Linked DNA regions of Desulfopila inferna. The protein of the gene in region 1 interacts with the protein of each later gene in a pairwise test. Links are inferred from orthologs where the notes say so. Each region holds a gene or a part of one and is shown on either strand. Other genes may lie near its edges. The genes, in order: acpP and JWG88_RS04295.

Region 1 (5,728 bases):
CTTTTCGGCATTCCTATTCCCGAGGAGTACGGCGGATTCGGCGGTGGGTGTTTCGACATAGTACTGGCGCTGGAGCAGCTTGGCCGTGGATGTATCGGTGTGGGCACAGCCTTTGCCGCAAGTTCGCTGGGAATCTATCCCCTGCTGTTTTCCGGATCCGAAGAGCAGAGGCGGAAATACCTGCCGGATGTGGCCTCGGGCAAGAAATTCGCGGCCTTCGGTTTGACCGAGGCCAATGCCGGCTCCGATGCTTCAGGTATTAACACCACGGCGGTGCTCGATGGTGACGAATGGGTTCTTAATGGTACCAAACAGTGGATTACCAATGGCGGCGAGGCCCAGATTTACACTGTTGTCGCCATAACCGACCGTAGCAAGGGACCTCGCGGAGCTTCGATGTTCGTTGTTGAAGAGGGTGATCCGGGTTTCAGCTGTGGACCGAAAGAAAAGAAAATGGGAATTCGGGCTTCCTCCACCACCGAGCTGATATTCAAGGACTGCAGGATTCCCAGGGACCGCCTGATCGGCCGCCAGGGTACCGGATTTATTACGGTGATGAAGACGCTTGATGCCTCGAGACCCGGAATTGCCGCTTTGGGTGTCGGTCTTGGTCAAGCCGCTCTGGATGAGGCTGCGGTCTATGCCAAGCAGCGTGTTCAGTTCGGCAAGCCGATCATAGGCTTCCAGGCCGTACAGCATATGCTGGCAAATATGGCGATAGATATAGAAGCTTCGAGATCCCTTGTTTACTGTACGGCCCGACATATTGACGCTCATCCGAAAAATATCTCGAAAATATCTTCAATGAGCAAGGTGTTTGCTACCGATATGGCGATGAGGGTGACCACCGATGCCGTGCAGGTCATGGGAGGATATGGGTATATGTGTGAATACCCGGTCGAAAAGATGATGAGAGATGCTAAGATTCTGCAGATTTATGAGGGAACCAATCAGATTCAGCGCAATGTCATCGGACAGGAACTGAACAAGGAATACGCCCGATAACTACTCACGGAGCGGTCACATCGTTGTCCGCTCTTTTCAGTACACGAGACCTTGAGGCGTAAATCACGCAATTACTTAAAAGATTTCAACGATGGCAAAGTAAGAGGCTCCATTCGTAATTTACTCACGAAGCGGATGAAGAATTTTTGCAACGCCGGGATAGGGTATTCATGAAAATTGTTGTTTGTGTTAAGCAGGTACCGGATGCCAATGATGTCCGCCTTGACCCGGTAACCAACACACTTGCCAGGGAAGGTGTGGAATCAATAATGAATCCATATGACCAATATGCCCTGGAAGAGGCGGTCAGGTTAAAGGAAAAGCTCGGCGGTGAGGTTACGGTAATTACCATGGGGCCTCCCCAGGCTGCAGAGGTTCTGCGTCTGGCCATTTCCTGCGGTGCCGATAATGGTGTGTTGGTCTCCGACCGCGCTTTTGCCGGGTCCGACACCTGGGCGACTGCCTATACGCTTGCCAAGGCCATTGCCAGGCTCGGCACCTTTGATCTGTTTCTCTGCGGCAAGCAGGCCATTGACGGCGATACCGCGCAAGTAGGTCCGGGACTGGCCGTAAGGATGAATATACCTTATCTCACCTGTGTGCAGAAGATACGGCAAGCGGACGAGAAAAGGCTTGTTGCCGAACGCATGATGGATGATGGCTATGATGTCGTCGAGATCGGTCTTCCGGCGCTGCTGACGGTGGTCAAGGATATCAATGAACCCCGCGTTCCTTCGCTGAAGGGCAAGATGAAAGCGAAGAAGGCGGTCATCACCACCTTGTCGGCCGCTGATATCGAGGCCGATTCCGGTTCCATCGGACTGCCCGGTTCGCCGACCCAGGTTGTCAGAGTCTTCCCGCCGCAACCACGAGGGGGAAGAGCGGTATTCACCGGTTCCCTTGACGAGCAGATCGATCAATTGGTCGAAAAGCTCAAACCCTATTTATAATCCCCACAGAGATACACATGTTAAAACTGAATAAGGAAATCTGTATAGGCTGTGGTATCTGTGAGGAACAGTGTGCCTTTGCCGCAATAGAAATGGTGGATGGTCTGCCGGTCATCGGAGAGAGCTGTACCTTGTGCGGCGCCTGTGTCGATGCCTGCGATTCCGGAGCGCTGGTAATGGAGATCAGCGGAGACAATCTAAAAACGGATCTTAGCAGCTGGTCCGGAGTCTGGGTCTACTGCGAATTTCGTAAATCCGCGCTTGCCGCGGTATCTCTAGAGCTTCTAGGCATCGGCAGAAAACTGGCCGACAAGCGCGGCGTCAAACTCGCTGCGGTGCTGATCGGTGATGGTATACAGAAAACCGCTGCCGAACTCATCGGTTACGGTGCCGATACGGTCTATGCCGTCGAGCATCCTCAACTGGGCAATTTTGCCGAAGACAGCTACGCCGCAATCGTCACCAGACTGATTAGCGAGCATCGCCCGGAAATCGTGCTGGCAGGTGCTACCGCCATCGGCAGATCGTTCATTCCCGGTGTGGCAACCACCCTCAATGCCGGACTTACCGCGGACTGTACCTCCCTTGAAATCAGGGATGAAGATGGGGCACTGTTGCAGACCAGACCGGCATTCGGCGGCAATATTATGGCCACCATCGAATGTCCGCGCTCACGCCCGCAGATGGCGACAGTCCGTCCTAAGGTGATGAAGGCAAATGAATATGATCCTGCCAGGCAGGGAGATATTGTAACGGTGACAACGCAGCCCGAAGAACTTCAAAGCCGAATCAAGGTGGTTGAATCGGTTGTCGCCTCTCAAGGCAACGTCAATATCCAGGAGTCGGACATTCTCATTTCCGGAGGGCGCGGCCTCGACAGTGAAAAGGGATTTGAGCTGATTCGGAAACTTGCGGAGACACTTGGTGCCGATGTGTCGGCCTCTCGCGCGGTGGTTGATGCAGGCTGGATTCCCTACCCTCATCAGGTGGGCCAGACTGGAAAAACCGTCGCTCCCAAGCTTTATGTGGCCTGTGGTATTTCAGGCGCGGTTCAGCATGTCGCCGGGATGCAGTCGGCTGAGGCGATTGTGGCCATTAACCGTGACAAAAATGCTCCGATATTCGATATTGCCGACTTCGGCATCGTTGGAGATTTGAACGAGATCATACCCAAGCTCATCACCAGGATAGAGGAGCAGCGGAAATAATGACTTTACAGGGAAAAATCGCACTGGTTACCGGGGGCAGCAGAGGGATCGGCAGAGCTGTTTGTATCCGTCTGGCGGCTGCTGGGGCCAAGGTCTATATCAACTATGTGAGCCGGCCGGATGCTGCGGAAGAAACCAGGTCGATGATCGAGAAGGCAGGCGGCACAGCAGAGATTATCGCTTTTGATGTTGCCGACGGTGAACAGGTCCAGAGCAGCGTGAAGGAGATTATCAGTGCTGCAGGCTCCCTGGATATTCTCGTCAATAATGCAGGAATCACCCGTGACGGTCTGGTCGCCAGAATGAAAGAGGCTGACTGGGATGCGGTGCTCACTACCAACCTGAAGGGCGCATTCCATTGTTCCAAAGCGGCCTCGCGGACAATGATTAAGAAACGCTGGGGCCGCATTATCAATATTACCTCGGTTGTCGGATCAACCGGAAATGCCGGTCAGACAAACTATGCCGCCGCCAAGGCCGGGTTGGTCGGTCTGGCGAAATCACTGGCACGAGAGTATGCCAGTCGGGGCATAACCGTCAACTGCGTTGCTCCGGGATATATTGAAACGGAGATGACCGAAGCTCTCGGCGATGATGTCAAAGAGAAAATCAAGAGTGAAATCCCCATGGGAACACTTGGTTCCGTCGAGGATGTCGCCTCCGCCGTCGCCTATTTGGCAGGTGAAGATACAGGCTACATAACCGGTCAGACAATTCATGTAAATGGTGGTATGTACATGTAAGCAGGCAAAATAGTATTTTAGCTTGCTATAGTTTAAGTATATGTATTACGTTAGAGCTGATTTTTGTAACCACACAGTTGCATATTATATGGAGAAAATTCCATTTGAATGGTAACTGATTTTCTGTAAAATCGTTTTTACCGATAAAACGTGGCGGTGCCGTGAAAAACAGCATTGCCTAATATTTCAACAGTTAGGAGATTGAAAATGGCTATAGATCAAGAAATGGTCGATATTATTGTAGAACAATTAAGTGTAGAGAAAGAGAAAGTAGTTCCAAACGCATCATTTGTCGATGATCTGGGTGCCGATTCTCTTGATCTCGTTGAGCTTATTATGGCAATGGAAGAAGGCTTTGATATCGAGATTCCTGATGAGGAAGCTGAAAAAATCGCTACCGTTCAGGATGCTATTGACTATGTCAGTAAACTGAAATAGCAGGGCCGTCTCATTGTATTTCCTTGGAGATATAAGGACATAGGTACTTATGTCTCCAATATGCTAACCCAGCGGAGCTGGATAAGTACCTTTAGGGAAATTCGTTTCTTCCAGTAACAAAGAAAAAAATTAAAGGTACCAAAGGAGTAATTATCGTGAGCCGCAGAGTAGTAGTGACTGGAGTCGGACTTGTCACTCCACTTGGCATTGGTGTCAAGAAGGCGTGGCAGAACATCTGTGACGGAGTCAGCGGGATAAGTTCTATAACCCGTTTTGACACAAGCGATTATTCGGTCAAAATTGCCGGTGAAATTAAAGACTTCGATGTTTCGCAGTTTCTTGATAAAAAGACGGCAAAACATCTGGATCTTTTCGTACAGTATGGCTTGGCAGCATCCATTGAAGCTATGGAAGACAGCGGCTTCAGCGTAACCGAAGAGAACAGCTGCAGGGTGGGTGTCATAACCGGCTGCGGCATGGGTGGTCTGCCGACAATTGAACAGTATCACAAGGTTCTTTTCGAACGTGGGCCGAAACGGGTAACCCCGTTTTTTATCCCGATGGTAATCCCCAACATGCCTTCCGGTCATATTTCCATGCATTTTGGCACGACCGGGCCAAATCTTGCCCTGACAACGGCTTGTGCCGCAGGAACCCATGCGGTAGGTGAAGCTTACAGGCATATCAAGAACGGCAGTTGCGACATGATCATTTCAGGCGGTACCGAAGCTGTTATCTGCTCCGTCGGTATTGCCGGGTTCAGCGCGATGAAAGCACTTTCCACACGAAATGACGAGCCCAAGCTGGCTTCCAGACCCTTTGACAAGGACCGGGATGGATTTGTCATGTCCGAAGGTTCGGGAATACTTATTCTTGAAGAGCTGGAGTCCGCAAAGGCCCGCGGTGCAAAAATTTACGCCGAGGTAGTCGGCTACGGCCTGAGCAGCGATGCATATCATATTGCCGCTCCGCCGGAAGATGGCGCCGGCGCCATCAAATGCATGCGCATGGCTATAAAGGATGCAAACCTGGCCGCCGATGAAATCGACTATGTCAACGCCCACGGAACTTCTACCCCTCTCAATGACCGCTGTGAGACCAATGCCTTGAAGGAGGTATTTGGAGATCATGCCTACAAGATGGCCGTGAGCTCCACGAAATCGATGACAGGGCATATGCTTGGTGCGGCAGGCGGTATAGAATCCGTATTCACAGCTCTCAGCATACAGGAGCAGATTGCTCCTCCAACAATCAATCTTCTCGAAGCAAGTCCGGAATGTGACCTTGATTATGTTCCCAACAGCGCCAGAAAGATGGAGATCAGAAATGCCCTCTCCAACTCCTTTGGCTTCGGCGGCACCAATGGTGTTGTTGTAATGCAGCG
Region 2 (7,428 bases), on another replicon or contig:
TCTTCCCGGAGAAATGTCGACTCGGTTACCAGCATATCTACATCTTTGGCTAAGTCGAGGGCGGCATCGCACATGGCGGTATCCATGATAAAAGCAAAGGATTGACCTCTGCGAACCACACTGACGTCCTCAAGGTGTATCACCTTGCCATTATGGATGATTGAGCCCTTTTCTTTGAGTTCACCTGCCGTTGGCCCGGAGATCTCCAGTTCTTCCAATCTTTCCCTGATCATATTGACACTGTTTCTTTCTTCAATCTTATAGCCGAAAGTTTCCATACCGTGCTTTAACCGTTGTGCCGTTATGATCAGGGTATCGTCGGAAAATATGATGCCTTCCTGATAAATTGGATGTGGTTCAACGAAAGCCGCTTTGTAATAACTTGCCACTTCTTGAATATGTTGAAAATACCTTTTGCCGGAAGCGGGGAAGTAAATCTGCACAGGATGGGGAACCCGGTCCAGAGAAAGCCGCTGAAGCACGCTCGAAAGCCCCAGGCAATGGTCGCCATGAAAATGGGTGATGAAAATTTTCGTAATTTCGGTAGCGGAGATGCCTGAAAAAATCATCTGCCTCTGCGTCCCTTCACCCGGATCGAAAAGAAATCCATCCTTATCCCATTTCAGAAACGAAGCGTGCTGATTACGATTTGTGGTGGGTACCTGGCTTGCCGTCCCGAGAGCTGTGAACCTGCGTGTTGACATTGGAAGAGTCGGCTGAGAAAAGGTTGAAGTTAGCAACAACATAAGATGAGTTGCGCATAAACCCAACAAAAAAAGAGAGACCGAGTCGAGTCTGCAATCTGCTTAAACGGGAAGGAGATTGTCCCAAAATGTCAGGTCAACCTTAAAAAAGTATACCCATGCCTGGGCATTGACAAGTTGGCTGTCCTGCTTACAATATCATATAATTATCGAGACGTTAAAAATTTAGTTTTTTGATGTTTCCGTAATTTTCACATCACTCAGCATCGCTATATATTCTTGTGGGGTCTATTACCGCTAGATCGAAAAAGGTCTAGCCAGTTTTGGGGACCAGTGGAATTCTCATCTATGAAAAAGGACGAACATCTGTTCCGGAGTTCCTGCTTTTTCCCAATCAAAAAGACGTTAAGACAAAAAAACTGTAAACCAGGATATTGGTGCCAAGCATTGAAATTATTGTTTCGTGGGTTTGTTGGCAACGTGTCAGATGTATTTTGGTAGTTAAGATCATGTGCATTGATAAGCATTGAATGCTCAAGTGTTGGTTTTTAACGGTCGTGGTTTTTTGTTTTTATCGAAGGTTGACCATTAAGGAGAGGAGGGTCTCGTTGAGGGCTAAGGGGGGATTTCAATATCAACAGGCTCGGAAAAGAAACAGTAGAGCAAAAGATTCCGGTACGAATTAGAATTCGGTTCTCATCGGCTTAAAAAACGCGAATTTCTCACCAGACAACATTAAACACATTGAAAAAGATGAGGGTAACATGAAAAAAAAGATTATATTTTTAACGGCCATTGTCTTATGCATCTGCTCACCGGCACTTGCCATAGACTTCCCCGGTGGAGGTCTCAATTTCTCCAAATCATCCACCGCCTATTCATCCCAGTATTTTGATAAAATTTTACAGGCTTATGGCCTCCAATTGGAAAGCCATGCTGGGATTCCTGCCACTTATGCCACAGTAGTGGACGGTAAAGCAGCATTTAATGCAACCTCTACGGCATATACACCAGTTCAGTATCATTCAATTCTTACGGCTTATGGCCTTGAGCTTACCCCTGAAAGTGTACAACAGAGACTGCAGGGCAGTTCCTATGCTGCAGTTGCCGGCGACAGGATAGTTTTTGGCGATACACCAACTGCGTATGGTAGTGAGTGGGAAAATATCATCGGCGCATATAGCCTCGCTGCACAGCCTGAACCTGAACCTGAACCTGTAGTTACGCAGCAACCGGCAGTTCCAGGGGATGATGATGGTGATGGCGTTCCTAATCATCAGGATGCCTGTCCCGGCACTCCGGAATATGCAGCTGTAGATGAGCGAGGCTGCTGGGTCCTTGCTTCTGCCGGCCTGCTGTTCGATTTTGACAAAGCGGTCATTAAACCGGAATATTATTCTCTTCTCGAGAGCACCAAAATGGTGTTTGATAATAATCCCGAAATGAGAGTACAGGTTGAAGGTCATACCGATAGTGTCGGATCGGCGGAATACAATCAGAATCTGTCGCAAGAGCGTGCTCAAGCAGTTGTTGATTATCTTTCCGAGAATGCAGGTGTTGAACGGGAGCGGCTGCAAGCTGTTGGTTATGGAGAGAGCCGACCAGCCTATTCGAATGAAACAAAAGAGGGTCAGGCTAAAAACAGAAGGGTGGAATTCACGCCTATACAGTAACACGGCCAAATTAAACTGAGATTTGGGGAAAAATACTGCCTGAAAGTGGCTATTTTTCCCCAAACTCCTCTGGAAATCCCCCTACCTCTCGTCGTTTGATTATTGAAGATCAAAAATGATAGGCGACGCCCAGGGTGAAATTGAAATATTCAATTCCATCAAGATCGCCGGTTCCCATCGTATAGTTACCTTCAATACCCAGCGATACCTCCCGGCTCACAAATACATCTGCCCCTAATCCCACTTTCCATGCGAAATCAGAGTCATCGAAAGATTCGGCATAAGCATACTGATCGATGCGTACCTCGGAATCAAGATCAGCGTTCATTATCCCTCCTCCAACTACCACTGACAGCTTTACATTCTCATGGTTGAGCGGAAAATATCCCTTCATCACAAACATGAACGTGGTCACTTCTAAACTGGCATCTCCGCTAACATTCATGCCTGCAACCTGAAAATCGTTCAAACTGTCTTCAAATTCATCCAAGTAGTCGAGGTTGAGTTCAAGATCAAACAACGGGTGCAACTTGTAGCCAAACTTGAGGTTTGCCCCCCACGAATTATCATAATCTCCACCATCAAAATTCTCTACAGCATAAGAACCACCCGCCCCAATATAGAATCTTTCGGGATTTTGTGCGTAAGCTGAAGCTGAAAAGAAAATTACCAACACTACTGCAGTAAAAACCAAATGCTTTCTCATGCTTTCCCCTCTCTCTGATAAAATTAGATAGAACCTTTGCGTGCCAATTGTGCATTAACTGCACAATATTGTTAATAGTTGAACTACATACAAGCTGCAAAAATCAGTTAAGGATATCTGAAGGTGGATTTTTTAGCAAGAAATTCCTATCACCTGGAAACAGTAACTGCTTTGCAGAGTAGGGCGAAAGTGCTATTTGCTAACAGTACTATTTAGATCATTATTGAAGCTCACGCCGGATGTAATAAAATTTGATAACTGATAATCTCCATTTCCAGGTCGAGTTCTTGTCTACAACCTCAAAGTGGTGCACCGTTAACTCTTGAGAGGTGAATGTTTTTGCGAACGGTTCCAAGCATCACCGCAATTTTTTGAGGTAGCTTTTTTTTACCGGGAAGGGAAACTCGAAGAAGGACGAACCAGCTTTAAAGTTAAAATGGGGTATTTAGATATTGCAACCCGTTTTTGAAGATAAATGCTTCAGAAAAATTGAAAAGAAAAGAAGTGTACCTCTTCCGTGGCAAAGAGGGGAATCTTAGGTCACCAACTCACATTATCTAAAAAAAAAGGACTTATGGCAATTAAGCCATAAGTCCTTGAAATGTCTTGGTAGCGGGGGAAGGATTTGAACCTCCGACCTTCGGGTTATGAGCCCGACGAGCTACCGAACTGCTCCACCCCGCGTTGCGAGGAAAAATATACAACGATGTCCTTTGAATGTCAATGGCTATTGTTGAGGTAGATTCATTTTTATAAGACCGTGCAGTTTTGCGGAGATTTCCTCCGGAAGCTGGACAAGCCTGCCTTCCCGGTTGACGGCGGCATGAATGGTATAGCCTTTTACCAAGAGCTTGGGTTGTCCTAGTTCGGGGTCATCGCGGGTGATGCGGTAGTGAAAGCGGCAGGATACCTTTTTCAGCGTATCGATCGCTGTTTCGATGGTGAGAAGATCATCGTAAAAGGCGGGGGCCTTGAAGCGTGAGAAGCATTCGGTGACCGGAAGAAGAATTCCCAGCTTCTCGATGTCCCGATAGCTGCAGACCCAGTCGCGCATCATCTCAGTACGGCCGATTTCAAAGTATCTGAGATAATTGGCATTGTAGACGACTCCGGCGGCATCGGTGTCGCCATAAAGTACTCGGCACCGGCTTCTATGGACCGGCTCCTTCATTTTGAGTTGCATGGCTGCTGGAGAAGTGTATTGATCAGTTCGTGGCCGTTTTCAAGCAGCCGGATATTTTTAGATTGTGCCGATCTTTCCGAGAACGACAACCCGCAGCCGTTTTCGGTATGGCGGGAATCGTAGAGCAGAGTAGGTACCGGATCAATGGTGTGGGTGCGCAGGGCGATCGGGGTGTAGTGATCGGTGGTGACACTCACACGAAAGTCCACTCCTTTGTGGTGCAGCGCCTCGATGATATAGCCCACAATTTTGCTGTCAAAATCCTCAATGGCCTGGAGCTTGTTCTTGATCGAACCCTGATGACCCGATTCATCGGGCGCCTCCAGATGAACGAAAACAAAATCCTGGCTTTGTAGGGCCTCAAGAGCCGCTTCGGCTTTACCCCGATAGTTGGTGTCGAGAAAGCCGGTCGCTCCGGGAACATCGATGATCCGCAGTCCCGCGTTGACCCCGATGCCTTTGAGCAGATCAACGGCGGAGATCATGCTGCCCTGGATATTGAAGCGCTCTCTGAAGGTGGGCATCTGCGGCATTTTTCCCTCACCCCAAAGCCAAATGGAGTTGGCGGGCAGCTGTGAGTTGGCGAGTCGTTTCCTGTTGACCGGGTGCTGCGCCAGCACTTTTTCAGCTTTTGACAGAAGATCTGCCCAGCTATGGTGTCTGAGGTAATTGTTACGGAACCGGAAAATATTCTGTTCGATATAATCATGTGGCGGAACCGTCGCCAGTCCGGGCAGATCTCCCCTGAAGGTGAGCAGGTGACGATAGCTGACTCCGGCAAAAAAATGAAAGAGATCGCCGCCGCATTCTTCCTCCAGGGCGGCTATCAGCTCGCCGGCCTCCGCGGTGCTGATATGGCCGCCGGTAAAATCGACCATGTCGATCACTTTCTCCGACTCGAATGCCAGAGTAACCAGGTTGCAGCGAAAGGCAGTTTCGTCCGGGGCCAGCGCAATTCCCATGCTGGCGGCTTCCAGGGGCGCTCTGCCGGTGTAATATTTTGCGGGATCGTAGCCCATCAGAGAGAGATTGGCAACATCGCTGCCCGGAGCATAACCCTCGGGGATAGTCTTAGTGCGGAACAGTTCACCTTTCCGGCAGATTTCATCCATCGCCGGTGTTGCGGCGGCTTCCAGGGGAGTTGCATTGCCCAGTTCAGCAAGGGGGAAGTCCCCCATGCCGTCGCCAACCAGAATCAGATATTTCATTTGCCTCTCCGCGCTATCAATGGCCGTTTTTGTCTTCTATCAGACCCCTGATCGTCACTGTCGGGTCTGTAATAACATCGAGAGCATTGATTTCGGCGATGGCCTTTTGCACTTCGCTTTCCCTGGCCATGTGCGACCTGAATACGATAAAGACCGGATTGCCCTTGCCGCGGCTTTTCTGGATCATCGATTTGATCGAAATGCCATGTCGGCCGAATACACCGGTGATCTTGGAAAGAACTCCAGGCTGGTCGACCGCTGTGATGCGGAAGTAATAAGGGCACTCCAACTCGCCCATGGGGGTGATATCGGGAGTGGAGATATTTTCCGGAAGATAGGAGAGCGAGGGCACCCGGTTGACGGATCCTGCAATGATGTTTCTGCCGATATCGATGACGTCGGCGGCAACGGCACTGCCGGTGGGCATCATTCCGGCTCCTTGTCCGTAGAGGAGGACATCTCCGACTATATCACCGGTGAATTGGATGGCATTGAAGGCACCGTGGATATTAGCCAGCATATGAGACTCCGGCACCATGGTGGGATGCACCCGTGCCTCCATATGACTGCCGTGGTTGTGGCTGATGGCCAGCAGCTTGATGCGGTAGCCGAATTCCCTGGCAAACTCGATATCGATGGGATGGATATTACTGATGCCTTCCGTGGTGACATGGTCGAGGTGAACGTGTTTGCCGTAGGCTATGGTCATCAGGATAGCAAGCTTATGGGCGGTATCGATGCCTTCGATATCATAAGTTGGATCGGCCTCGGCGAAGCCTTTCTGCTGGGCGTCCCTGAGAACGTCTGCGAAGGCGTAGCCGTGCTCCGTCATTTGAGTAAGAATATAGTTGGCGGTACCGTTCATTATTCCCCTGATTGAGAGAATGGTGTTGGCGATCAGTCCTTCCTTGAGTGATTTGATCACCGGCATTCCCCCACCGACACTGGCCTCGAAGCCGACCTCGACATCGTTGGCGGCTGCTGCTGAAAAAATTTCGCGGCCGTGGGTGGAAAGCAGCGCCTTGTTGGCGGAAACTACATGCTTGCCCTTGGCGATAGCCTTGAGGAGAAACGATTTGGCGGGTTCGATGCCGCCGATCAGCTCGACGACGATATCTATCTGTGGATCTTCAAAGATATCATTGGCATCCTTTGAGAAAACGGTTTCCTGAAATTCCTGCGGCAATGTATCATGATTAATATCAGCCACCCTGGAGAGGAGAACCGTAGCTCCGCTACGCTGTTCAATCAGATCTTTCTGCTGCAGCAGCGTTCGGGCGAGTCCCTGTCCTACGGTGCCGAAACCTATGAGGCCTACCTGTATCTCTCTCATAACCTTTCTATCCATTCTACCCATTGTGTGGGAACATTGTGAAAATTGTAGCAGCTCAGGCTCCCGAACCGGACCAGCGGTCCTGGGTAAACAACCTGATGCAGATGCGCCAGCCTACCCGCTTTACGGCTTAATGTCAAAAAAATACAAAAGATAATTTACTGGCCTGTAAGGATAAAGTAGTATATAGTTTCCTCCTGCCTGGCAGGAAAGCGCAGAAAGTAATCGCTAAAGCCACTGTGAAAAAGAGCCGATGATTCCGGTTGAGAGGATAGCCTGAGAAGAGAGAAAGAGAGTCCTCTTGAGCCGCAATCGGGTGTCGGAGTGCTTGATTATGTTTTTTTGTGTATCTCCCTCCGCTGGAGAAGAATATAAGGTTTCTCCGCCGTCAGATGATTTTTCATTGCCGGTGGTATTAGTACCTTACACCTGAGAGTCTATCATAAAAAACAAGGAAGCGGAAAGTGCATTAAAGACCAATAGCTTAAATATACCACCAAGGCGCTTATCCAGCTCAGCTGGGTTAGCTATCTTATAGCTGTTTTTCGTATTTTAACTTCAAAGGAGAAAGTAATGGGTAAAAATATCCTGGTTTTTGGACCAAATGGAAGCGGTAAAGGG

What was found.
Region 2: the proteins of acpP (region 1) and JWG88_RS04295 interact in binary tests that used the Escherichia coli proteins (3 or more experiments, as listed by UniProt). The link is inferred for Desulfopila inferna from one-to-one orthologs.

Annotation. Positions count from the first base shown.
Region 1 is NZ_JAFFQE010000003.1:24,073-29,800, reverse strand. What follows is about bases 3,020-5,728. They hold acpP (acyl carrier protein), read left to right. Parts: upstream 3,020-4,113; coding sequence 4,114-4,344; downstream 4,345-5,728. Other genes in these bases: fabF (beta-ketoacyl-ACP synthase II), read left to right, coding at 4,500-5,728; fabG (3-oxoacyl-[acyl-carrier-protein] reductase), read left to right, coding at 3,163-3,906; JWG88_RS08340 (electron transfer flavoprotein subunit alpha), read left to right, coding at 3,020-3,163. Also shown: JWG88_RS08350 (acyl-CoA dehydrogenase family protein), read left to right, coding at 1-1,005; JWG88_RS08345 (electron transfer flavoprotein subunit beta/FixA family protein), read left to right, coding at 1,176-1,955; more of JWG88_RS08340, read left to right, coding at 1,973-3,019. UniProt on the Escherichia coli protein: Carrier of the growing fatty acid chain in fatty acid biosynthesis.
Region 2 is NZ_JAFFQE010000002.1:56,032-63,459, reverse strand. What follows is about bases 2,533-5,525. They hold JWG88_RS04295 (acyl-CoA thioesterase), read right to left. Parts: upstream 4,255-5,525; coding sequence 3,811-4,254; downstream 2,533-3,810. Other genes in these bases: JWG88_RS04285 (homoserine dehydrogenase), read right to left, coding at 5,491-5,525; JWG88_RS04290 (cofactor-independent phosphoglycerate mutase), read right to left, coding at 4,251-5,474; JWG88_RS04305 (porin family protein), read right to left, coding at 2,533-3,083. In the rest of the region: JWG88_RS04315 (MBL fold metallo-hydrolase), read right to left, coding at 1-704; JWG88_RS04310 (OmpA family protein), read left to right, coding at 1,469-2,377; more of JWG88_RS04305, read right to left, coding at 2,487-2,532; more of JWG88_RS04285, read right to left, coding at 5,526-6,807; JWG88_RS04280 (adenylate kinase), read left to right, coding at 7,381-7,428.